One region of the Pseudomonas sp. JL27(2026) genome, then DNA from elsewhere that is predicted to be linked to it. Evidence: riboswitches for the same ligand, from Rfam matches in the RefSeq annotation. Region 1 holds a riboswitch; each other region holds the start of a gene.
The links. A riboswitch is a leader RNA that binds a small molecule or an ion and turns the genes downstream of it on or off. The one in region 1 is predicted to bind cobalamin.

Region 1 (7,998 bases):
ACCTGATAGCCCCGCGCCGGCTGAATGCCGACAAAGGTCAGCCCCAACCGCAGCCCGGCGATCATCATTCGTCCGCCGCGAAACATCGGGTCGTTTTCCGGCGTACCCCAACGCTCCAGCACCGCCGTGCGGTTGGCTTCGGGCAAGGCGTTGAACATCGAAAAGTAGTCGTCCAGCGCCAGGCTTTGCTGGCACGGGCGCAGGTCTATAGTTTCCAGGTCATTGCTGACCCCACCGAGCAATTGATGAATCAACGCGGTGCCGCTTTCCGGCAACTCGGCGGGCAGCGGATACCCTTCGGTGCGCAGGGCGCGCAGGATATTCAACGCAGCGGCCGGTGTGTCGAGGCCCACGCCATTGCCAATCCGCCCGTCGCGAGTCGGGTAGTTGGCGAGGATCAGCGCAATGCGTTTTTCGCCATTGGCCACTCGCGCCAGGTCGACCCAACGCCGCGCCAGTTCGGCCACGAAATCCATGCGCTCGGGTTGCGCTCGATAGCAGACCACATCGCACTCGCTGCGCTCACTGCGCCACGCCAGGTCCTTGAAGCTGATGGGGCGGCTGATGATCCGCCCGTCGAGTTCCGGCAAGGCAATGTGCATCGCCAGATCACGCGGCCCGAGGCCTTGCTCGCTGGCGCGCCAACCGGGCTCGTTGTCCTGGGCGCAGATCGCCTGGATCACCGGGATATTGCGGCGAAACGGCCGTAGGTGCGGCGCTTCGGGGCTGGATTGAGCGAAGCCGGTGGTGTTGAGAATCACCGAGGCGTGCACCTCATCCAGCCAGTCCTCGACCACCGTCAGGCAGCCGGGCTCTTTCAGGCTGGCCAGCGCAATCGGCAACGGGTTAAGCCCCGCGGCTTGCAAACGCTGGCAGAAAACATCGATGAACGCGGTGTTGGCCGCCTGCAAATGGGAGCGGTAAAACAGCACCGCCGCCACCGGTTGCTCAGGTTGCCAGTCGGCTTGCCAGTCACCGAGGACCGCATTGCTTTTGTGCGGGTGGTAAATCGCGGTACGTGGCAAGGTCTGGGGTTCAGACCAGTGATAATCGCGGCCCAACCAACGGTTGGCCAGGCAGCGGTACAAATCCAGCGCGTTGCCCATGCCGCCCTGACGCAAAAAGTGCCAGAGCCGGTCGCGATCCCCGGCCACGACGGTGCTCAGGTCGCTGAGCTCCGGGTCGGGACGATCGTCACCCGGCACCAGAATCAATTGCACGCCGCGCTGCGAGAGTTCCACCAAGCGTTCGACGCCATAACGCCAATAGGCGATCCCGCCATGCAGCGAGATCAGAATCACCTTGGCGTGGCGCAGCACTTCGTCGACGTATAAGTCGACCGAGGCGTGATTCTGCACCTGCATCGGGTTGGCCAGGCGCAGGCTCGGGTAGTCGTCGGGCAACTGCTGCGCGGCTTCGGCGAGCAGCGCCAGGCTGGAGTCGCCGCTGCACAGAATCACCAGTTCGGCGGGGGTTTGGCCTAAGTCGGCAATGTTGTCATCCGAGACGAAACCGCCGGGCTGGGTCCTGAGCAGGTGCATGGGTTAAACGCTGAGCGCGGCGCGCAATTGCGCTTCGAGCAAGGTTGCGTCCAGTTCCTGGCCGATCAGCACCAGGCGCGTGCTGCGTGTTTCGTCTGCGCCCCACTGGCGGTCGAAGTGCTTGTCAAAACGCGTGCCCACGCCCTGGATCAGCAGGCGCATCGGTTTGTTCGGGATGGCGGCGAAGCCCTTGACCCGCAGGATGCCGTGCTGGACCACGAGTTGGGTCAAGGCATCCAGCAGCAGGCTTTCGTCGGCTTGCGGCAGCTCGATGGAGATCGAATCGAAGGCGTCGTGATCGTGGTCATCATGGTCGTCGCCATCGTGGTGATGGTCGTGGTGATGGTCGTGGTGGCTATGACGGCTGTCGATGTGTTCTTCAGAACCGGCGCCGAGACCAATCAACACGTCCAGCGGCAGGCGACCGCTGCTGGCTTCGATGATTTTCACCGCTGGCGGCAGCTCTTCGGCGACTTCCAGGCGCACGCGGGCCAGGTCCGCAGGGCTGATCAGGTCGGCCTTGTTGAGGATCACCAGGTCGGCGCTGGCCAGTTGGTCGGCGAACAGTTCGTGCAGCGGCGACTCGTGGTCCAGGTTCGGGTCGAGTTTGCGCATGGCGTCGACCTGATCCGGGAACGCGGCAAACGTACCGGCAGCCACAGCCGGGCTGTCGACCACGGTGATCACCGCGTCCACGGTGCAGGCGCTGCGGATTTCCGGCCACTGGAAGGCTTGCACCAGGGGTTTTGGCAGGGCCAGGCCGGAGGTTTCGATGAGGATGTGGTCAAGGTCACCGCGACGGGCAACCAGCTCGCGCATCACTGGGAAGAACTCTTCCTGAACGGTGCAGCACAGGCAGCCGTTGGCCAGTTCATACACGCGGCCGTTGGCTTCTTCTTCGGTGCAGCCAATGGAGCACTGCTTGAGGATTTCGCCGTCGATGCCCAGCTCGCCGAACTCGTTGACGATCACCGCGATACGCCGCCCCTGAGCGTTGTCGAGCATGTGCCGCAGCAAAGTGGTTTTGCCCGAACCGAGGAAGCCGGTAACGATGGTGACAGGGAGTTTGGCCAGTGTTTTCATCGGATGCCCTTTGGCAAGGTGGCGGGCATACGGGACGACAACCGGCAGCGCTTGCGCGCGTGGGAAGAGTTCGCCACCGGATCACCCCGCCCGGTTGTAGTGAGAATCTGTGTCGAGGCAGGTCTCCTGGCTGACGGTGTGCCGGTCTTTCGACTGGCGGCTCCTGCACCTTCCCGCGGCTCTGGGTAGAGCCCGCAGTGGCATGGCAGAAACAAAACCGTTCACAGTTGCGGGGGCAGCCGCGGCATTGACCGCGTTCCCTTCTTAGCTTCGGCAGCCGCCGAAGAACCTCGAATGCGCAAGGCTACGCATGGTGTGGGGGCGGGTCAATGTTCACGAACGATCGCAATCCACTGTGGCGAGGGAGCTTGCTCCCGCTGGGTCGCGAAGCGGCCCCCTGCATTCATTCAGGCACATCACATGCACACGATTTGCGACGGCTTCGCCGCCGAGCGGGAGCAAGCTCCCTCGCCACAGGATTTTGTGCAGGCCTCAACTGAGAACGTTTGCCAATTGACGCCTCGCCCCCGCCCATGCTCTCCTACACACTTTGTTACGGGTGCCCTTCACAGGGTGAAACGGGAAACCGGTGAATCGTGTGCTTTACTCAAAGCCACGTCAGTCCGGTGCTGCCCCCGCAACGGTAAGCGAGCGAAGAATCAGATCCACTGTGCCAGCACCTGGCATGGGAAGGCGATTCTTGCAGGTTCGGCCAACGCCAACCCCTCGTGAGCCCGGAGACCGGCCCGCAACATCGAGTGGCTACACAGGCCACGCCATAACAAACCCGCGGTGGGCGGGCGCTGTTTGAACCTCTGCGTGCCTGGCGTGCAGGGGTTTTCATGCGCTCGATTCACCCGCTGACAGTCCAGAGGGAAGCGCCATGTCGATCATCAGCAGTACTCGCCACGCCACCGCCAGCAGCACCGCCACCCTGAGCCAACGTCTGACTGCCGCCATCGGCGCATCGATCCTGGGCGCATGCCTTGTGTATTTCGCCGGCTTCTCGCACATCGAAGCGGTGCACAATGCCGCCCACGATACCCGTCACAGCTCCGCATTCCCGTGCCATTGAGACCTGCCGACATGATCAAGCGTATTGCGCAGACCGCAGGCTTCACCGGGCTGCTGGCCGCCCTTTTGCTGACCCTGCTGCAAAGCTTCTGGGTCGCCCCGTTGATTCTTCAGGCTGAAACCTACGAAAAGGCTCCAGCGGCCGAAGTCCATGAACACGCCGAAGGCGCCATGGCTGGCCACACTCATGACGCTGAAGCCTGGGAGCCAGAAGACGGCTGGCAGCGCGTACTGTCGACCACCGGCGGCAACCTGGTGGTCGCTGTCGGTTTCGCGCTGATGCTGGCGGGCCTCTACACCTTGCGTGCGCCGACTCGCACCTCCCAGGGCCTGCTCTGGGGCCTGGCCGGTTACGCGACGTTCGTCCTCGCCCCAACCCTCGGCCTGCCGCCGGAACTGCCGGGCACTGCCGCTGCGGACCTGGCACAACGGCAAATCTGGTGGATCGGCACTGCCGCCTCGACGGCCGCCGGCATCGCCCTGATCGTTTTCGGCAAAAACTGGCTGCTGAAAATCCTCGGCGTCGCCATTCTGGCCGTACCGCATGTCATTGGCGCACCGCAACCTGAAGTGCATTCGATGCTGGCACCCGAAGCCCTGGAAGCACAGTTCAAAATCGCTTCGCAGCTGACCAACGTTGCGTTCTGGCTGGCCCTTGGCCTGATCAGCGCCTGGTTGTTCCGCCGCAAAAGCGAAGGTCAATACCACGCATGACGGATTCAAGCGCAGCGCCGACCCTGGTGGTCGGCCTGGGCTGCCAGCGCGGCTGCCCCGCCAGCACGCTGCGCGCGCTACTGGATCAGGCGTTGCAGGCTCATCAAATCGAGCTTCAGGCTGTGCGGGCGCTGGCCAGTATTGACCTCAAGCGCGATGAACCCGGCCTGAACGAACTGGCCGCACAACTGGGGTTGGTGCTGACCTGCTTCAGCAGTGCGCAACTGGCGCACTATCAGCCAAGACTCAGCCACCAGTCGGACATCGCGTTCGAGCGCACCGGCTGCTACGGCGTCGCCGAAAGTGCAGCCCTCGCCCTTGCCGAACAACTGGGCCAAGCACCAGCCAAACTGCTGATCCCACGGCAAAAATACGCCCAGGCCACCTTTGCATTGGCGTACGCGTCGTAAAATCCCCGATAATCCCCGCCCTCGATCATGAGCAATCTTCATCTGAAGCCTTGCTTTGACAATTTTTCACAGGAGCCGGCCATGACCGTCTACTTCATCGGCGCAGGTCCCGGCGACCCGGAACTGATTACCGTCAAGGGCCAGCGGCTGATTCGCAGTTGCGAGGTCATCATTTACGCAGGCTCGCTGGTGCCGGCAGCCGTGCTGGAAGGCCACCAGGCCGAACAGGTGGTCAACAGCGCCGAACTGCACTTGGAACAGATCGTCGACCTGATCAAAACCGCCCACGCCAAAGGCCAGGATGTGGCCCGGGTACACTCCGGCGATCCTGGTTTGTATGGGGCGATTGGCGAGCAGATTCGCTACCTGCGCGAGCTGAACATTCCCTTCGAAATCATTCCCGGCGTCACCGCCACGGCCGCGTGTGCAGCGCTGTTAGGTGCGGAACTGACCCTGCCGGACGTGTCGCAAAGCGTGATCCTGACCCGCTACGCCGACAAAACGGCGATGCCACCCGGTGAAGAATTCAGCAGCCTGGCCCGGCATGGCGCGACCATGGCGATTCATTTGGGGGTCAATCACCTGGACAAAATCGTCGCCGAGCTGCTGCCACATTACGGCGCGGATTGCCCGATTGCGGTGGTTCACCGCGCCAGTTGGCCCGATCAGGACTGGGCAGTGGGAACACTGACGGATATCACCGAGAAGGTTAAAGCCAAGGGGTTTCGGCGTACCGCGCTGATTCTGGTGGGTCGGGTGCTGGCCACCGACAACTTCAGCGAGTCGTCGCTGTACCGCGCCGGGCATGCGCATTTGTACAGACCCTGAAGCACATGTGGCGAGGGAGCTTGCTCCCGCTGGACCGCAGAGTGGTCCCAAAACCAGTCGACACATTCATCATGAAAAATGCACCAACCGTCTTGCGACTGCTTCACAGTCGAGCGGGAGCAAGCTTCCTCGCCACAGGAAACCATCACCCACAAAAAACGGCGCTCACGGGGCGCCGCTTTTTATTCGCAATGAACGCCGTGCTTAGTAGTAGGCGTTTTCTTTTTGCGTGTGGTCAGTCACGTCACGTACACCCTTGAGCTCTGGGATACGCTCAAGCAGGGTGCGCTCGATGCCTTCCTTCAAGGTCACGTCTGCCTGGCCGCAGCCCTGGCAACCGCCGCCGAACTTCAACACGGCGATGCCGTCTTCAACCACATCGATCAGGCTGACCTGACCGCCGTGGCTGGCCAGCCCCGGGTTGATTTCGGTTTGCAGGTAGTAATTGATGCGCTCATTCACCGGGCTGTCGGCGTTGACCATCGGTACTTTGGCGTTTGGCGCCTTGATGGTCAGTTGGCCGCCCATGCGATCCGTGGCGTAGTCGACCACGGCATCGTCCAGGAACGCTTCGCTGAAGTGATCTATGTACGCGGTGAAGCTCTTGAGCCCCAGCGCGGTGTCTTCAGGTTTTTCTTCGCCCGGCTTGCAGTAGGCAATGCAGGTTTCGGCGTATTGGGTGCCAGGCTGGGTGATAAAGACGCGAATGCCGATCCCTGGGGTGTTCTGCTTGGACAGCAGATCGGCCAGGTAATCGTGGGCGGCATCGGTAATGGTTATGGCGGTCATGGAAACTCCTCGCAGGCTTGGGCGCAGTTTACGCCAATCAACGCGCCGTACAAAGTCCCAGTATTTTTGTCGGGAAAGAACCGCTCATCTACCCGTGGGAGCAAGCTTGCTCCCACGGCGATGGATTGCATCACAGATTCTCGTAGCGGTTCATGTCCAGCACGCCTTCTTCCACCGGGTCGGTTTCATGCAGGTACTGGCTCAAGTCGTGAAAGTACACCCAGAACTGCGGATGACTGCGGCGAATACCCCAGCGCTCGACGATTTTCTCGAAGCGATTGGCGTCCTTGGCGCGCTCCATCTGTGCCACGAATTGCGGCACTTCGTCGGCGGGAATATTAAAAATGAAGTTCGGGTAACTGCTGAGCACACCCGGATAGATCGTCAACGTGTCCAGCCCCGGCTGATACCGCAGCGCTTCGCCCAGCAGGAACGCCACGTTGCTGTGGGCCCGGTTGCGCAGCAGGCTGTAGACCTCACGCTTGCCGTTGCGGGTTTCGATGCGCAGCATCGTTGCTTCCGGCAACTGGTCGATAACCTTCAACCCCGCCGCCGGCCGTGCCGTCAAACGGCTCAGGGCCTGCTCGGGATGCTGCAACGCCGGGTCGATGTTCGGCCGGGAACAGTAGGCGCCGTCGCAACGATTGATCGGGTCCGGCCGCGCATTCAAATCGCCGTAACGCACCAACAACTGTTGGGCGAAGTCGCGTTTCGGGTCCTTGGCATCGAGTTTCAGCGCAGTCGGTTTGTCGTTGTCGATGCTCTCGTAATCGAGCCACATCTTGAATTTGCCGCTGCTCTGGTACCAGTCGTCAAGGTAGGCATCCCGTGAGTCGGCCGGCATCAGGCGCAGGAAATTTTGCTCGGCACCGTTGCGGATCAGGTCGAAATACAGACGGGTCTGCGCCTGATGGGAAACGTTGCCGAACACATCGAAGTTGACTGCCAGTTGATAGTAGGTGCGCTCCAGCAACGGGTAGTCGAACAGCCACATCGTTTGCGGCACTTCACCGATCAGGCCCTTGCTGACCGAAGCACTGTCGAAATGCCGGAAAATGCTCAGCAAGGCATTGTCGTTGCCCGCCCACAGGCTCGACCAGCTCGGCGCCGGAGCCTCGGCATAGGTGTCGCGGCGCAACGCTTCGTACTCGTTGCGCTTGTCGCGGTAGGCGTGCCACAGGCTCAGCACACTGCCGACGTCATCGTTTTGCCCCGGCATGGCCAGTAACGGTGTGGCTTTGCCACGGTAGCTCGGGTCGGTGATGTAGAGGTCGTGTTCCGGCGCCTGGAACAACGCCCAGAAGTTATCGCGAATCACGTCCGTGGCAATCTGTCCGCGACACACCGGGCCACGGATGAAAGTACGCACGAAGTACTCGGCGTTATCGAGCATGAACTGGTAACGCGCCTGCGCCGGGATCGCCTGAAAGGTTTCAAACGGATTGGCCCGACGCTCCGGGCCATAACCAGGCAATGCATTGACCTGCCAGTTGCCGCTGTAGAACAGGCTTTTGATCCGGGCCATCTTCGCCGGGCTCAGCGGATAAGTGATGTGGGTT
Region 2 (7,998 bases), 1.1 Mb from region 1:
GCAGCATGGCGCGGGCATTCCCGGTGGCCGGCTCGGTCTACTCCTACGCACAACGCGGCCTCAACCCGCACGTCGGCTTCATTGCCGGCTGGTTGATGCTGCTTGATTACCTGCTGATTCCACCGCTGCTCTATGTGTACGCAGCCATGGCGCTCAATCACCTGTACCCGGAGATTCCCAAGGTCGGGTTCATCCTGGCATTCCTGGTCGGTGCGACCTTCATCAACCTGCGCGGCATCAGCTTCACGGCCCGGATGAACCTCGTGTTCCTGTTCGCCCAACTGGCGGTGCTGGGGATCTTCCTGTTCTACGCCTGGAACGCCTTGCACGGTGGGGCCGGCCATGGCGAACTGACCCTCAAGCCGCTTTACAACCCACAAACCTTTGACTTCAGCCTGCTGATGCAAGCTGTCTCGATTGCCGTGCTGTCGTTCCTGGGGTTCGATGCCATTTCCACCCTCGCCGAAGAAATCAAAGGTGACCCGGGCCGCAGTGTCGGCAAGGCTGCGCTGATCACCCTCGGCGTGATGGGCGTGATTTTCGTGGTGCAAACCTGGATCGCCACCGACCTGGCAGCCGGCATGGGCTTCAAGTCCGCCGACACCGCGTTTTATGAAATTGCCGAAGTCGCTGGCGGCAGCTGGTTGGCGACACTGACCGCCGTGGCCACTGCATTGGCCTGGGGCATCGCGGTGGCCGTGACTGCGCAAAGCGCTGTGTCCCGCCTGCTGTTCGGCATGGCCCGCGACGGCAAATTGCCCAAAGCACTGGCCAAGGTTCACCCCAAGTACAACACCCCGCACATTGCGCTGTACCTGGTGGCGGTGCTGTCACTGTTGATCTGCTACCTGTTCATCAACTCGGTCGACACCCTGACCTCGCTGGTCAATTTTGGTGCCTTGAGCGGCTTCGTCCTGTTGCACCTCACGGTGGTCAACTACTACTGGCGCCGGCAGAAGTCAGGCCAGGTCATCCGCCACCTGATCTTCCCGGCAGTGGGCCTGATCATCACCCTGGCGATCATGTACAACATGGGCGTGGATGCGCAGAAACTCGGCTTCCTGTGGATTGCAATCGGTCTGGTGTATCTGTTTTTCCTCAACCGCCACAGCGCCAGCAACGCCTTGCCCGATCCGTCCAACAGTTGAACACAAAGACTCGGGCGGGCGCTGAGAGGGTTCGACCGCCCGCCGCTACAACGCTGCAATCGACCGTGATCGTCAGGCCCGGCAACCCACCCTACGGTGACGGCACCGGGCCCTTTGAAACAGGAGTGCACCCATGCTGGCTTTGCGTCCAGTTCAGTTAACCGACTTGCCCCAGTTGCAGCAACTTGCGCGCGACAGCCTCGTGGGCGTCACCTCCCTGCCAGACGATACCGAGCAACTGCGCGAAAAAATTCTCGCGTCCTGCGCCTCATTCGACAACGAGGCGCAGAGCAATGGGCAGGAAAACTACTTCTTCGTCCTTGAGGACCTCGCCGCACAGCGCTTGCGTGGCTGCTCGGAAATCCTCGCGACCGCCGGTTTCTCCGAACCCTTCTACAGCCTGCGCAACCGGATGTTCACCAGCACCTCCCGTGAACTGAACATCCAGCACGGCGTGCCGGCGCTGTCGTTGTGTCACGACCTCAGCGGCCACACCTTGCTGCGCGGTTTTCATGTGGACACGGCACTGGTCGGCTCGGCGCATGCCCAAATGCTTTCACGGGCCCGGCTGTTGTTCATTGCCGCCCACCCCAAACGGTTTGCCGACGCGGTGATCACCGAAATCGTCGGCTACAGCGACGAGCACGGCCAGTCGCCCTTCTGGGACGCCCTGGGCAAGCACTTCTTCGACCTGCCCTATGTCGAGGCCGAGCGCCTGTGCGGTTTGCAGAGCCGGACCTTTCTCGCCGAGTTGATGCCGCACTATCCGATTTACGTGCCCATGCTGCCGCAGAGCGCCCAGGACTGTATCGGCAAGGTCCATCCCGATGGCCAGGAAGCCTTCGACATCCTTGAACGTGAAGGCTTCGAGACCAACAGCTACGTCGATCTGTTCGACGCCGGCCCGACGCTCTATGCCCGCACCTCGAGCATTCGTTCCGTCGCCCACAGCCAGACCGCAGTCGCTCGACTGTCGGCCACCCGCACGAGCGGCAGCCCGTATCTGGTGAGCAACGACTTGCTGCCGGGCTATCGCGCGATCGTTGCTGAACTGGCCTGGCTGCCCGGCCAACCGGTGCCGCTCGATGCGCAGATGCTTGAAGCCTTGCACGTCAAGGATGGCGGCCAGGTCCGGCTGATTGCCCTATGAATCAGCCCCTGCACCGCACCGAACCACAGCGCCCGGACGGGCGCGATGAAGGAGCTGCATGATGATCGTACGTCCGGTTCGCGTGACCGATATCCCGGCCTTGATGGCACTGGCACAACGGGCGGGGCCGGGGCTTACCACCCTGCCGGCCAACGAAGAGCGCCTGGGCCATCGGGTGCGCTGGGCCCAGCGCACTTTCGCCGAACAGGTCGAGCGGGCCGATGCGGATTACCTGTTCGTGCTCGAGGACGACGATCAGCAAGTCATCGGCATCAGTGCCCTGACGGGGGCTGTCGGCCTGCGTGAGCCCTGGTACAACTATCGCCTGGGCATGACCATCAGTTCATCGCCCGACCTGGGTATCCAGCGACAGATTCCGACGCTGTTCCTCAACAACGAAATGACCGGCCAATCGGAGATCTGCTCGCTGTTCCTGCGCCCCGACCAACGCGTGGGTCATAACGGCCGCTTGTTGTCGCTGGGACGGTTGCTGTTCGTGGCCGAATTCCCGCACCTGTTCGGCAAAAAACTCATCGCCGAACTGCGCGGACGCGCCGATGAACATGGCTGCTCGCCGTTCTGGGACAGTGTGGGCCGGCATTTCTTCAAGATGGATTTCAGCCAGGCCGATCATCTCTCGGGCCTGGGCAACAAGCCGTTCATTGCCGAATTGATGCCACGCCAGCCGCTCTACACCTGCCTGCTCACCGAACAGGCGCAGGCCGTGATCGGCAAGGCTCACAGCAACACCGAACCTGCGATGAAGATCCTCAACGCGGAGGGGTTTTCCCATGAGGGCTACATCGACATCTTTGACGGTGGCCCGGTGATCGAAGCCCAGGTTTCGAACGTGCGCACCGTGCGTGACAGCCGGACGCTGACGCTGGCCGTCGGCATGCCTGACGACGAAGCACCGATGTGGTTGATCCACAACCGGCGCCTGGAGAACTGCCGAATCACCGTGGCTCAAGCGCGGCTGGTCGGCGGGCATCTGCTGGTGGACCGCCTGACCGCCAAACGCCTGCAACTGCAACCCGGCAATTCAGTGCGCGCCGTCCCCTTGCTCAAACAGCAGCAACACGCCGCTGCGGCCTAGTCAGTGAGCGTGAAGGCATCATCCGGCGGCACGTGGCAACCATTGGCCAGGCGGTTGGTTTCGTTGGCCATCCCCACCACGGCCTGCCATTCGCCGAACAGGTCGCCCGTCAGCCCCTCCTTGCGCGCCACCGCACGCACATCGGCGCAGTATTGGGTGAGGATGCTCCTTGATTTGAAGGGAGCGAGTGAATACAGGCACCGCTCATCGGCCTGCCGAAGTTGACGAACGGTCATGCGAGTGTTCAGATGCCGCCCAGTTTCAGGTGCCTCATGCCGCCGTGCATGAGGTGAAACGGGAAACCGGTGCGCCCCTCAAGGGTCAGTCCGGTGCTGCCCCCGCAACGGTAAGCGAGTGACGCGTTCGATACACCACTGGGCCCAGGCCCGGGAAGGTGAACGTGTCCAGCCTCGCAAGCCCGGAGACCGGCCTGGAATTTCTGTTTGGCAAACCTGCGGTGGGCGGGCATGGGCCGGTATTGGCGCGTGTCCGGTACTTTCTCCTGCGTGCTTCTGCGAAGATTTTTTTCGAGAAGACCAACAATGACTCAGATTCAATCCCTTTACGCTCAGGACACTCGTCCTGCGCTGTTCGGCGCCTGTAGCGCCCTGCTCGGCTGCCTGTTCAGCCCGGCACTGCTGGCCGGTGAAACGGCCCTGACCCTCGACCAGCAAAGGGTCAGCGCACCCTCGGTGGAATCCACCACGGTCGCCGACATGGCGCGCTTTGGCAGCAAGGTCGAAATCATCAATCGCGAGCAGATCGAACGCGCCGGCCCCAGCGCCGACATCAGCCGCGTGTTGCAGATGTCCGTCCCCGGCCTGTACGTCGCGCCGAAAAATGGCCCCTTCGACTACGGCACGTACTCGCTGCTGGGCGGGCGCAACGACGACACCTTGATTTTGCTCGACGGTGTGCGCCTGAACAATCGCCTGTACGGCGGTCTCTACCTCGACACCCTGCCGGCCAACGCCATCGAGCGCATCGAAGTGCTCAAGGGTGGACAAAGCCTGTTGTTCGGCACCCAGGCCGTCGCCGGGGTGATCAACATCGTCACCCGTAGCGCCCAGACTCGTGAAGCATCCGGTGAAGTGAACCTGGGCCTGGACAGTTTCATGGGCCGCAGCGGCGACGCTCGCGCCGAAAATATTTTCAGCAACGGTTTCGGCGACCTCGGTTTGCTGGCGTACGTCAGCCACAACGTTTCCGACGGCTATCAGCCGTACCGCAGCAAAGACATGAGCAGCACCGTCAGCGACAAAAAGCGCTCCTACGAAGTCACCACCCTCGGCGCCAAGGCGACCCAGGCCTTCGGTGAGGATTCGCGGCTGGAACTGTTCTACCAATACGCCGACGCCAACCTGGATTTCGCCCGCCCCACCCACAACAAAAAGACCACCAATGACCGGGTGCAGCAGATCGCCACCGCGACCTTCGAACAGCGCCTGAGCGAACAACTGAGCTACTTCATCAAGGGCCACGTCAACGATTGGGACACCCGCTACACCCGCATCAACAACCTGCCCGGTGGCGGCACTCGCGTGGTGAACGACAACGATTACTGGGGTTTCACCGACTGGGGCGTGCAAGCCGAAGGCAAGGCGCAATTGCCGGGCGGCCATGTGCTGGTGTTCGGCTCGGACAACCAATGGTTCAAGGGCCAGGACGATGTGCTGGTGATCGACAACAACAAAGCCCAGGCCCACGCCCTGTACACCCAACTGCGGCCGGTGATCGACGCCCTGCCCGACTGGCACCCGAGCATCGGCGTGCGTCACGAAAGCATGAGTGGCGGCGACAGCGCGACCGTGGGCATGCTCACCTCGTTGTATGACCTGACTGACCACTGGCAACTGCGCGGCCAGTTCGGCACCGCTTACAAACTGCCAAACGCCGAGCAACTGTTCGTCAACGAGCCGGGGGATGAGATGGGTAACCGCAACCTCAAACCCGAGAAAAGCCGCAACGCCGAGCTGGGCCTGGACTATCAGGGCACACTGCTGGACCGCGAATTCAGCGCGAGCGTCACCGGGTTCAGGCGCGACATCACCGACCTGATCACCCTTGACGGCGCGCAGTGGACCAACGGTGAAGGCGAGATCAACGTCCGGGGCGTCGAGGCCGATGCCAAATGGCAGCTCGACGACCGCTGGAACCTCTCGGCGGACATGACCCGCAACCTTGTCGAATCACGTAATGGCGTGACCCTCAGCAACATCCCGAGTTTCTTCGCCCGCTCGCGCCTGGGGTTTGAGTCGGACGACCGGAGGTGGGGCGCCGGCGGTGCGATTCGCTACATCCGCAACGTGGTCAGCTCGCGGGACATCGATTACGGCCATTACTCGGTGGTCGACGCCGATGCCTATCGCTACCTCGATAACGCTCACCAGCATCGCGTGAGCCTGCTGGTGGAAAACCTGTTCGACCGTGACTACGCCACCAGCATGACCACCGGCAGCCCTCAGGTAGAAAACCTCGGACGGCCCTTCACCAGCGAAGTCCGTTACACGTACCGGTTTTGAGGGGGAAATCCGACATGCACAGCGATTATCAAGACGTCCTGTTCGTCGGCCCCGGGCTGGCCAGCGGGGCCACGGGCGAAGCCTTCCGTCGTGATCTTCAAGCGCTGCACACTGACGCAGGCAGCACACAGGTCATTGACACCCTCGACGGTTTCGAAGACCTGTGGCGCGCACTGCGCCAACCGGGGGCGGGCAATCGCCTGGTGGTCGACCTTGAACCGACCTCGGACGGCGCCTACCTGGACTGGCTACGCGATGAACTTGGGCGCATCGCCCGGGAACACCCGCAAGCGCCGCGCTTCTGGGTCACCGGATCGGCACTCGGGCGCCGGGGGCTGGATGCCCGTGCGGCATGGGCCAGTATCGGGCAGACCGAGCGCCATTTGCCGTGCGACAACGTCAGCGCGGTGCCGAGCGATCCGGGCTGGTCGACAATCCCTGATCACGCCCGCCAGGTGTTCCTCTGCACCGGCCCGCGTTGTGTGCGCCGGGGAGCGTTGCCTTTATGGAAAACCTTGCGCCGCGCGCTGCTCAAGCATGACCTGATCGAAACGCCCGGCGGTGTGTTGCTGACCCGCACCGCGTGCCAGTTCCCCTGCAACCTGGGGCCGGTGCTGACCGTGCATCCGGATGGCTGCTGGTATCGGGTGTGTCATGCTGACGACGTAGAGCATCTGGTGGACGTGCATTTACTCGGCGGCAATGTGGCCGACACCTTGCTGATCCACCCACCGAGCGGAAGCAAACCGGATGCGTAACGCCCTGCTGATGTGCCTGCTGCTCGGCAGTGCGCTGCCGGTCATGGCCCAGACCTACGACAACTGCGGGCAACCCTGGACGCTCGACCACCTCCCCCTGCGCATCATCGCGCTCAATCAACACAGCGCCGACACCTTGCTGGCCCTGGGTGCCGGCCCGGCGCTGATCGGCGTCGCCTATATCGACGATGACGGCCAGGCCATCGAACACGGCACCTATCGCGGCATTCCGGTGATATCCCGGCTCTACCCTTCGGCCGAAGTGCTTTACACCCAGCACGCCGACTTGCTGGTCGGTGGCTTCGCCTCGGCATTTCGCCAACACATGAGCTCGCGCCCGGTGCTGGCAGACAACGGCATCGCCAGTTACTTGCTGGAGTCGGCTTGCGAAGGGCATTCGCTGGATTATTTCGGGCATATCCGCCGCGACCTGCACACCCTCGGTGCCCTGGTGCAACGGCCGGATCAGGCGCGAACACTGAGCGCAGCACTGGACGCCGACCTGGCCCGCGCCGCGGCATTACGCAGCACCGAAAAACCCTTGTCGGTGTTCTACCTCGACAGCGAAGTGAACGGTCTGGACAGCGAAGGCAGACGCGGATTCGTGAGCGCCCTGCTGGAGGCCGCTGGAGCACGCAATACCTTCGCCGATGTCGATGTCGCGCGCCTGGTGGTCAGCAGCGAAACCCTGCTCAAACACGACCCCGATGTGATCCTACTGGCCGATGCGGTGTGGTCCCCTGCCAGCCGCAAGCGCTACCTGCTCAAGCATGATCCGGCGTTGTCGCAACTGCGGGCAGTGAAGGCGAACCGGATCATCGACATTCCGTTCGCCCATCTGGTGCCGACCCCCACCAGTGGCCAGGTGGTGCTGGAGCTGGCGAGAAAACTCACTGCCTTGAACTGACCAACCCAATCAATGAAGGCAAAGACAAGGCACGCAGAGGCTCACACCGAACCGAGTACTGCCCGCCGTGGATCGCCCTCGGTGCGACAGATCACCCGGTTGCGCCCGGTGGTTTTAGCCTCGTACAACGCCTGGTCCGCATCATTGAGCCACAAGGTCGCTTCGCCGTGTGCCGGGTTGAATGCGGCCAGGCCGATGCTCAGGCTGACCCTGAGCGTCGGGTTCTGTTCGTAGCCCAGGGTGGCGAAGCGGTCACGCAGTGCGTCCATGGCCTGGGCGGCGCGGTCCAACGGTAAATCCGGGAGGATCACGCAAAATTCGTCACCGCCGTAGCGGCCTGCAAGGTCGGCGGCACGCAGGTTTTGCTTGAGGATTCTGCTCAGTTGACGCAGCACGATGTCCCCGGCGACGTGGCCG
Region 3 (7,998 bases), 640 kb from region 1:
GGCGATCAATATCACCGGGCAATCCACCGCTTCGGCAAAGCCCATATTGGCGATATCGCCGGCTCGCAGGTTTATCTCGGCCGGCGAACCCGCGCCTTCGACCATGACCACCGGATACACCGCGTTCAAACGTTGGTGGGACGCCAGCACCGCTTGCATGGCAATGACTTTGTAGTCGTGATAGGCGACTGCGTTCATCGTGGTCACGGCGCGGCCATGGATGATCACTTGCGCGCCCGTGTCACTGTTGGGTTTGAGCAGCACCGGGTTCATGTCGGTGTGCGGCTCAAGGTTCGCCGCTTGCGCCTGCACGGCCTGCGCCCGACCGATCTCGCCACCGTCGGCGGTCACCGCACTGTTGAGCGCCATGTTCTGCGGCTTGAACGGCACCACGCTGACACCCTGACGGGTCAGCCAGCGGCACAGCGCCGTCACCAGCGTACTTTTGCCAGCGTCAGAAGTGGTGCCCTGCACCATCAGCGTACTCATGGAACGTCCTTGCGGTAGGCCGCGAACGCCTCGTCGAGGCGCAGCCAGTCGGCTTCATCGGCCGGCAAGCCGAATCGCAGGCTGCTGTTGTGGGGAAACAGGCGCAGCAAAATGCCGCGTGTGGCCATGAATTCGTGAAGCTGCCCGGCGCGTTCGGTGATCAACCACTGGAACAGCGCGCACCCGCCCTGCGGCTTGAAGCCGTGACGCTCAAGGAGCAACGCCAGACGCTGGCTCGCCGCCTCGCTGCGCTGGCGTTGCTGTGTGTGCCCTTCGGTATCGCGCAAACACACTTGCCCCAGAACCCGCGTCGGGCCACTGACCGCCCACGGCCCGACTTGCTCGGCCAGCAACTTGAGTAACTTGCGCTCGGCCAATACAAACCCCAATCGCACCCCGGCCAGACCAAAGAACTTACCAAAGGAGCGCAAGACGATCAGCCCGACCTGATTGGCATGGGCAGACAGGCTCAGGTGTGGGGTGTTGTCCATAAACGCTTCGTCGACTACCAGCCAGCCGCCGCGCTGGGCCAGCCGCGCATGCCAGTCGAGCAAACGCTCCGGGGTCAGGCTCAGGCCCGTGGGGTTGTTTGGGTTGACGACAACCAGCACGTCGAGGCTGTCGAGGAAGAAGTCGACTTCCTGCTCAGTCACTTCCCGAACGATGTAGCCACTGCGGCGCCAGGCTTCGGCGTGCTCGGCGTAACACGGCGACAGCACGCCCACCTTGCCGGCGCGACGCAATCGCGGCAGCAACTGAATCGCGGCTTGTGAGCCGGCCACCGGCAACACTTGGGTCGCGCCGTAGTACTCGCAAGCGGCTTGCTCCAGGCCGTCGTCGGTTTCCGGCAAGCGGGCCCAGGCCCGCAGAGGGATCTGCGGGATCGCCCACGGCCAGGGCGCGAGACCGCTGGACAGGTCAAGCCAGTCGGCTTCAGCGATGCCATAGGTGAGCGCCGCCTTGCGCAAACGGCCACCGTGCTCAAGCATAGAACTCAACCCCCAGGCAGAGAATCAGCAGCCATAACCATACCCCGCGCTGGACCAGTTGCCAGCCACGGTCGATGGAGTCGGCGTCCGCCGGCACGCCTTCGCCAAGGGTCGGACGCTGATGCAGCTCGCCGTGATAAATCGCCGCGCCGCCCAGTTCCACACCCAGCGCACCGGCACCCGCCGCCATCACCGGGCCGGCATTCGGGCTGTCCCACATCGGCCCCTGAGTACGCCAGCATTTGAATGCCAGACGGGTTTTGCCCAGCAACGCGTAGGTCAAGGCCACCAGTCGCGCAGGAACATAGTTGAGCACGTCATCGATCTTCGCCGCCGCCCAGCCGAAACGCTCGAAGCGTTCATTGCGATAACCCCACATGGCATCCAGCGTATTGCTCAGGCGATACAGCACCACCCCCGGCACGCCGGCGACGATAAACCAGAACAGCGCGGCGAACACCGCATCACTGCCGTTCTCCAGCACCGATTCGGTGGCGGCGCGGGCGACTTCGGTCGCGTCCAGTTCGCTGGTCTGACGGCTGACCAGGTAACCGACACGCTTGCGCGCCTCCACCAGATCATCGCTGCGTAGCGCCTGGGCAACCGGCTCGACGTGTTCGCCGAGGCTGCGCAGGCCGAGGGCGCAATACAGCGCCAGGATCTCGACGATCCAGCCGATGTACGGCAACCAGGCAAACGCGGTCGCCAGCAGAGTCAGCGGTAACACCGCCAACACCCAGGCCGTCACGCCGTGGCTGCGCCAGCCGCGACCGCCGGAATTGAAACGTTGCTCGATGCGGTCGGCAAAACGGCCGAACGCCACCAGCGGATGCCAGCGTTTGGGTTCGCCCAGCAGCGCATCCAGCGCCACCCCGGCGACACTCAATAACGCCACACTCATTGACTCACTCCCCAAAAATTCTCATACAACAATTCATTCAGCGGACGCGGTTGCGCCCACCCTTCAAGCACCAGCATCGGCGCCGGATAAAACGCCTCGACCGGCCCCAGGCACAACACCGCCAGCGGCTTGGCGCCTGGCGGCAAACCGAGCAGGTCGGCCAGCGCCTGCGGCTCGAACAACGACACCCAGCCCATGCCCAGCCCTTCGGCGCGGGACGCCAGCCAGAGGTTCTGGATTGCACAGGACAACGACGCCATGTCCATTTCCGGCAAGGTTCGGCGCCCGAAAATGTGCCGCTCACGATCGTCCATCAACGCAGCCACCAGCACTTCGGCACAATCGTTGATGCCTTCGACTTTCAGCTTCATGAATTCATCGGAGCGCTCGCCCAGCGCTTCGGCCGTGCGCACCCGCTCCTCTTCCACCAGTTGCTGGATCTTGCCACGCAAGGGCCGGTCGCTGATGCGGATGAAACGCCATGGCTGCATCAGGCCGACACTCGGCGCCTGATGCGCCGCTTCAAGCAGACGCCGTAGCAGCTCGGGTTCTACCGTGCCGCCGCTGAAATGACGCATGTCGCGACGTTCACCGATGGCGCGGTAGACCGCTACGCGTTCGGCTTCGGAAAATGCGTTGTCGGTCATGGCCTCTTCGCGAGCAAGCCCGCTCCCACAGGGGTTAGGTGATCCATTGTGGGAGCGGGCCTGCTCGCGATGGCGGCCTCGGACTCCGGCAGGAACAGTGCGGCGATCGCTTTGGGATTGGACGGGAAATAAAAGTGTACATAGGAGGCAGTCATCCGCCCGTCACGGTAAACCGCTTCCGCCCCGCGCCCACCGTTGGGGCTCAGGCCACGGGCAATCGGCTCAAGCTCGGTACTGGTCAGCGAATGGTGATAGGTGTGCCCGCGCAGCAAGCCTTCCGGCAGTTCGACCGCTTGCAGCGCCAGGGCGGCAAGCCGTTTTTGCATCACCGCGTCACCGGCCAGCAAACCGACCAACTCGGCACGCGTCCCCTCGACATCGGTCAACGAGTCGAGCAGGTACAACATGCCGCCGCACTCGGCCAACAACGGTTTACCCGCCGCGTGGTGCGCGCGAATCGCCGCCAGCATCGTGGTGTTTTGCGCCAGCGCCACATGGTGCAATTCCGGGTAGCCGCCCGGCAGATACAGGCTGTCGGCATCCGGCAACTTACGGTCATGAATCGGCGAGAAGAACAGCAACTCGGCGCCCATCGCCCGCAGCAGGTCCAGGCTCGCGCCGTAAGTGAAGGCGAACGCTTCGTCGCGGGCCACGGCAATGCGCACGCCTGCCAGCAACGGTTCGGCAACGACCACCTCGGGGGCGGCGAATTCAACGGCGGGGGGCAACGCCACTTCGCAACTGCTGGCCAGCGCCTCGGCCGCCGCGTCGAGACGTGCGTCCAGGTCGTTCAGTTCACTCGCCTGGACCAACCCGAGATGGCGGCTCGGCAGCTCGATCCCGGTTTCCCGGGACAAGGCACCATACCAGCGCAGCCCTTCAGTGAGGCTGCCTTCCAGCAATTGCGCATGACGCAAGGTGCCGACGCGATTAGCCAGCACCCCGGCAAACGGCAGGTCCGGCTGATAACGCGCCAGCCCCAGGGCCAGTGCGCCAAACGTCTGGGCCATGGCGGTGCCGTCGATCACCCCGAGCACCGGCACCCCGAAGTGACGCGCCAGGTCCGCGCTGGACGGTGTGCCGTCGAACAGGCCCATGACACCTTCGATGAGGATCAGGTCGGCCTCGCCCGCTGCTTCCCACAACAGCCGACGACTTTCCTGCTCGCCAACCATCCACATGTCCAACTGATACACCGGCGCACCGCTGGCGCGCTCCAGAATCATCGGGTCGAGAAAGTCCGGGCCGCATTTGAATACACGCACCTTGCGCCCCTGATTGCGGTGCAATCGGGCCAACGCGGCGGTTACGGTAGTCTTGCCCTGACCGGAAGCCGGTGCGGCGATCAGTACCGCCGGACAAAAACGCGGCTCACTCACAATTCAACGCCTTTTTGAGCCTTGATACCGGCCTGGAACGCATGCTTGATCATGCCCATTTCGGTAACCGTATCGGCCTGCTCGATCATCTCGGGCTTGGCGCCGCGCCCGGTGACGACCACGTGCTGCATGGGGGGGCGAGCCTGCAAGTCGCTGAGCACCTGGTCCAGGTCCAGATAACCGTGCTTGAGGGCGATGTTCAGCTCATCGAGCACCACCAGGCCGATGGCCGGATCGCGCAGCAACTCGCGTGACACCGCCCAGGCCGCTTCGGCGGCGGCGATGTCACGCTGGCGATCCTGGGTTTCCCAGGTGAAGCCTTCGCCCATGACGTGAAAACGCACTTGCTCGGGGAAGCGCCGGAAGAACAGTTCTTCACCGGTACTGCTACGGCCCTTGATAAATTGCACCACGCCGCACTGCATGCCGTGGCCCATGGCCCGCGCCAGCATGCCGAAAGCAGAACTGCTTTTGCCTTTACCGTTGCCGGTCAGCACCAGCATCAGGCCACACTCGTTCGGCGAATTGGCAATACGCTCATCGATTACGGCTTTTTTGCGCAGCATGCGCGCCAGATGGCGTTCGTCACGATCAGGGGAATCAGTCATGGGGGAGCTCTCCGTTGAGGCGGGGTAACGGCGGGCGGGCATAGCAATAGACGGCAAGAAGCCTGGCATCGCCCACCGTGATGCCGCTGGATGGATCAGGCCGGTCTCCGGGCTCATGAGCGGCAGTTGCCGACTGCGCGCCTTCCCGTATCAACACTCGACACAGTGGCACAAGGCGCAGCCTTGACTCATTTACCGTTGCGGGGGCAGCGCCGGGATCGTGCAACACACTCACCGGCTTCCCTGTTTCACTCGGTCGACCCATGGGTCACAGAGCACCTGAAACAAGTCGCGAAGGTTAGAGGGTTGGGGGTGGAGCGTCAATTAAAGCCAGACGCCAACACCTGAGGAAAATTGGCCTGAATCAATTTACTGACGCCAATCTTGTGCCACACTCAGAGCAGTGATATCAAATCGCCACAACTCCAAACCACAAGAACAAGGTGAGCAACATGCAAGGCATGATCATCAGCAATCCGAAACTGGAATTCCTGCGCCCGGTGCTGGAACGCTGGTTTGACTGTATCGATCGCTACAACGCGGTGCGCGGCGATAACGAAACCCCTTACTGGTTCGACGAACGCGCCAACCTCGGCTTGCTGTCGGCTGCGGCGTGGATGGCCGAACTGGTCACCCTGGAGCAGGCCCCGACAAAAAAACAGATCGAGGAAGGCGAACGCAATGGCCGCGCCGATCTGTACATCGCCAGCAAAGAGGAACGCGCCTTTCTGCAAGCCACCCAGCGTTGGCCACGGGTCACGAACCTCAACCTGACACAGGCCCTGCAAGACGCCGTCAGCGACGCGAAGAAAATCGGCTACGCCAGCGACTTGAAACTCGGCTGCCTGTTCGTCGCACCGCAAAAAGCCCAACACAGCGCCACCCCGGAAGAACTCCAGGACATGGTCGACGACCTGCAAAAGGAACTGACCTGCGCCGTGGCCTGGTACTTTCCGTATGCCTACCGCAAGTTGCACAGCGATGCCGGCAACTACCACCCCGGGATCGCCATCCTCCTCAAGGAAGCACGCGGCTGACCGGCTGAACCTTCCTGCCGCCAGGGTCATCTATGATGTAGGCACTGCATTCATAGGGAGATCCGCATGCTCAAGCCTCAACATGTCCTCGTCATCGCCATCGCCGCAGGGATTGCTGCCTGCGGTGAGACGTCCAACCTGCAAGTCTCGGACGGCACCGGGCCATCGCCCACACTGCCGGAACCGAACAAAACCCTGATCCCGACGGTGAACATTGCCCCGGCGGTCGGCTGGACCGAAGGCGCCAAACCGATCGCAGCTCCAGGCACACACGTCGCGGCCTTCGCCGAAGGCCTGGATCATCCGCGCTGGCTCTACGTGCTGCCCAACGGCGATGTACTGGTGGCTGAAACCAACTCGCCGCCCAAGTCCGACGACGGCGCCGGTATTCGCGGCTGGATCGCCGGCAAAGTCATGGGGCGCGCCGGTGCCAGCGTACCCAGCGCGAACCGCATCACCCTGCTGCGTGACAGCGACCACGACGGCGTCGCCGAAACCCGCACGGTATTCCTGGAAAACCTCAACTCGCCATTCGGCATGACCCTGGTCGGCAATGACCTGTACGTTGCCGACACCGACCGCTTGTTGCGCTTCCATTATGAAAGCGGCGAAACCGCCATCACCTCGCAACCGGCCAAAGTCGTCGACTTGCCGGGCGGCGCGCTGAACCATCACTGGACCAAAAACGTCATCGCCAGCCCGGACGGTAGCAAGCTCTACGTCACCGTTGGCTCCAACAGCAACGTCGGTGAAAACGGCCTGGATCAGGAAGAAGGTCGCGCCGCCATCTGGGAAGTCGACCGTGCCACCGGCAACCACCGCATCTTCGCCTCAGGCCTGCGCAACCCCAACGGCCTGGCCTGGGAACCGCAGACCGGCAAGCTCTGGACCGCCGTCAACGAGCGCGACGAAATCGGCAGCGACCTGGTGCCGGACTACATCACCTCGGTGAAGGACGGCGGCTTCTATGGCTGGCCTTTCAGCTATTACGGCCAGCACGTCGATGTGCGCGTCACGCCGCCCAACCCGGACCAGGTGGCCAAAGCCATCGCCCCGGATTACGCCGTCGGCCCGCACACCGCATCGCTGGGGCTGACCTTCGCCGAGGGCAGCAAACTGCCGGCGCCGTTCACCCAAGGCGCGTTCATCGGCCAACACGGCTCATGGAACCGCAACCCGCACAGCGGCTATAAAGTGATCTTTGTACCGTTCAATGCCGGCAAACCGACCGGGCAACCGGTGGACGTACTCACAGGCTTCCTCAATAAAGACGAAGAAGCCATGGGCCGGCCGGTGGGCGTGGTGATCGATCAACAAGGAGGCTTGCTGGTGGCGGATGATGTGGGGAATAAGGTGTGGCGGGTTTCGGCCACCAAATAAGTCCTCCAACGCCAACACATAACCAATGTGGGAGCGGGCTTGCTCGCGAAGACGGACTGACAGTCAACATTGATGTTGAATGTTATAACGCTTTCGCGAGCAAGCCCGCTCCCACATTAATCGGGGTTAGCGCCTACCTTTTGCGGCAAAGGGTTAACCCATCTCCGATCGGCAACAGTGACAGATCCACACGCGGGTCATCCTTCAAGGCACGATTGAGCGCCTGGATGGCTCGGGTGTCCTCGCTGTCGGAGTCGACCTCCAGCACTCGCCCGCTCCACAGCGTGTTATCGAACACCGCCAGACCACCCACCCGCAACAAGCGCAGCGCATGCTCCAGATAACCTGGGTAATTGGCTTTGTCGGCATCGATGAAGATCAGATCAAACTGCCCCGGTTGCCCCAGTTGAGCGAGGGTTTCCAGTGCCGGCGCCAGGCGCAGCTCGATACACCCAGACAAACCGGCTTCCTGCCAGTAGCGCAGCGCCGTCGCGTTGTAGTCACCTGGAATATCGCAGCAGATCAACGAGCCGTCATCGGGTAACGCAGCCGCCATGCACAAGGCGCT

Region 2: another riboswitch for cobalamin. It lies ahead of AC1Z1G_RS11180 (TonB-dependent receptor plug domain-containing protein); the one in region 1 lies ahead of AC1Z1G_RS16445 (CbtB domain-containing protein).
Region 3: another riboswitch for cobalamin. It lies ahead of cobO (cob(I)yrinic acid a,c-diamide adenosyltransferase); the one in region 1 lies ahead of AC1Z1G_RS16445 (CbtB domain-containing protein).

The regions. Positions count from the first base shown of each region.
Region 1 is NZ_CM167794.1:3,587,012-3,595,009, forward strand. It holds gene cobN (cobaltochelatase subunit CobN) at 1-1,541, opposite strand, end outside; gene cobW (cobalamin biosynthesis protein CobW) at 1,545-2,624, opposite strand; cobalamin riboswitch at 2,724-2,932, opposite strand; cobalamin riboswitch at 3,165-3,388, shown strand; gene AC1Z1G_RS16445 (CbtB domain-containing protein) at 3,508-3,699, shown strand; gene AC1Z1G_RS16450 (CbtA family protein) at 3,711-4,412, shown strand; gene AC1Z1G_RS16455 (cobalamin biosynthesis protein) at 4,409-4,822, shown strand; gene cobM (precorrin-4 C(11)-methyltransferase) at 4,904-5,650, shown strand; gene nfuA (Fe-S biogenesis protein NfuA) at 5,855-6,439, opposite strand; gene AC1Z1G_RS16470 (fatty acid cis/trans isomerase) at 6,570-7,998, opposite strand, start outside.
Region 2 is NZ_CM167794.1:2,451,684-2,459,681, reverse strand. It holds gene AC1Z1G_RS11200 (APC family permease) at 1-1,148, shown strand, start outside; gene AC1Z1G_RS11195 (arginine N-succinyltransferase) at 1,282-2,298, shown strand; gene astA (arginine N-succinyltransferase) at 2,360-3,394, shown strand; gene AC1Z1G_RS11185 (hypothetical protein) at 3,391-3,630, opposite strand; cobalamin riboswitch at 3,641-3,842, shown strand; gene AC1Z1G_RS11180 (TonB-dependent receptor plug domain-containing protein) at 3,937-5,916, shown strand; gene AC1Z1G_RS11175 ((2Fe-2S) ferredoxin domain-containing protein) at 5,931-6,674, shown strand; gene AC1Z1G_RS11170 (ABC transporter substrate-binding protein) at 6,667-7,581, shown strand; gene AC1Z1G_RS11165 (diguanylate cyclase) at 7,623-7,998, opposite strand, start outside.
Region 3 is NZ_CM167794.1:4,223,547-4,231,544, forward strand. It holds gene AC1Z1G_RS19235 (cobyric acid synthase) at 1-489, opposite strand, end outside; gene cobD (threonine-phosphate decarboxylase CobD) at 486-1,478, opposite strand; gene cbiB (adenosylcobinamide-phosphate synthase CbiB) at 1,471-2,379, opposite strand; gene bluB (5,6-dimethylbenzimidazole synthase) at 2,376-3,026, opposite strand; gene AC1Z1G_RS19255 (cobyrinic acid a,c-diamide synthase CobB) at 3,023-4,405, opposite strand; gene cobO (cob(I)yrinic acid a,c-diamide adenosyltransferase) at 4,402-5,013, opposite strand; cobalamin riboswitch at 5,095-5,311, opposite strand; gene AC1Z1G_RS19265 (hypothetical protein) at 5,466-6,050, shown strand; gene AC1Z1G_RS19270 (PQQ-dependent sugar dehydrogenase) at 6,117-7,430, shown strand; gene AC1Z1G_RS19275 (O-methyltransferase) at 7,564-7,998, opposite strand, start outside.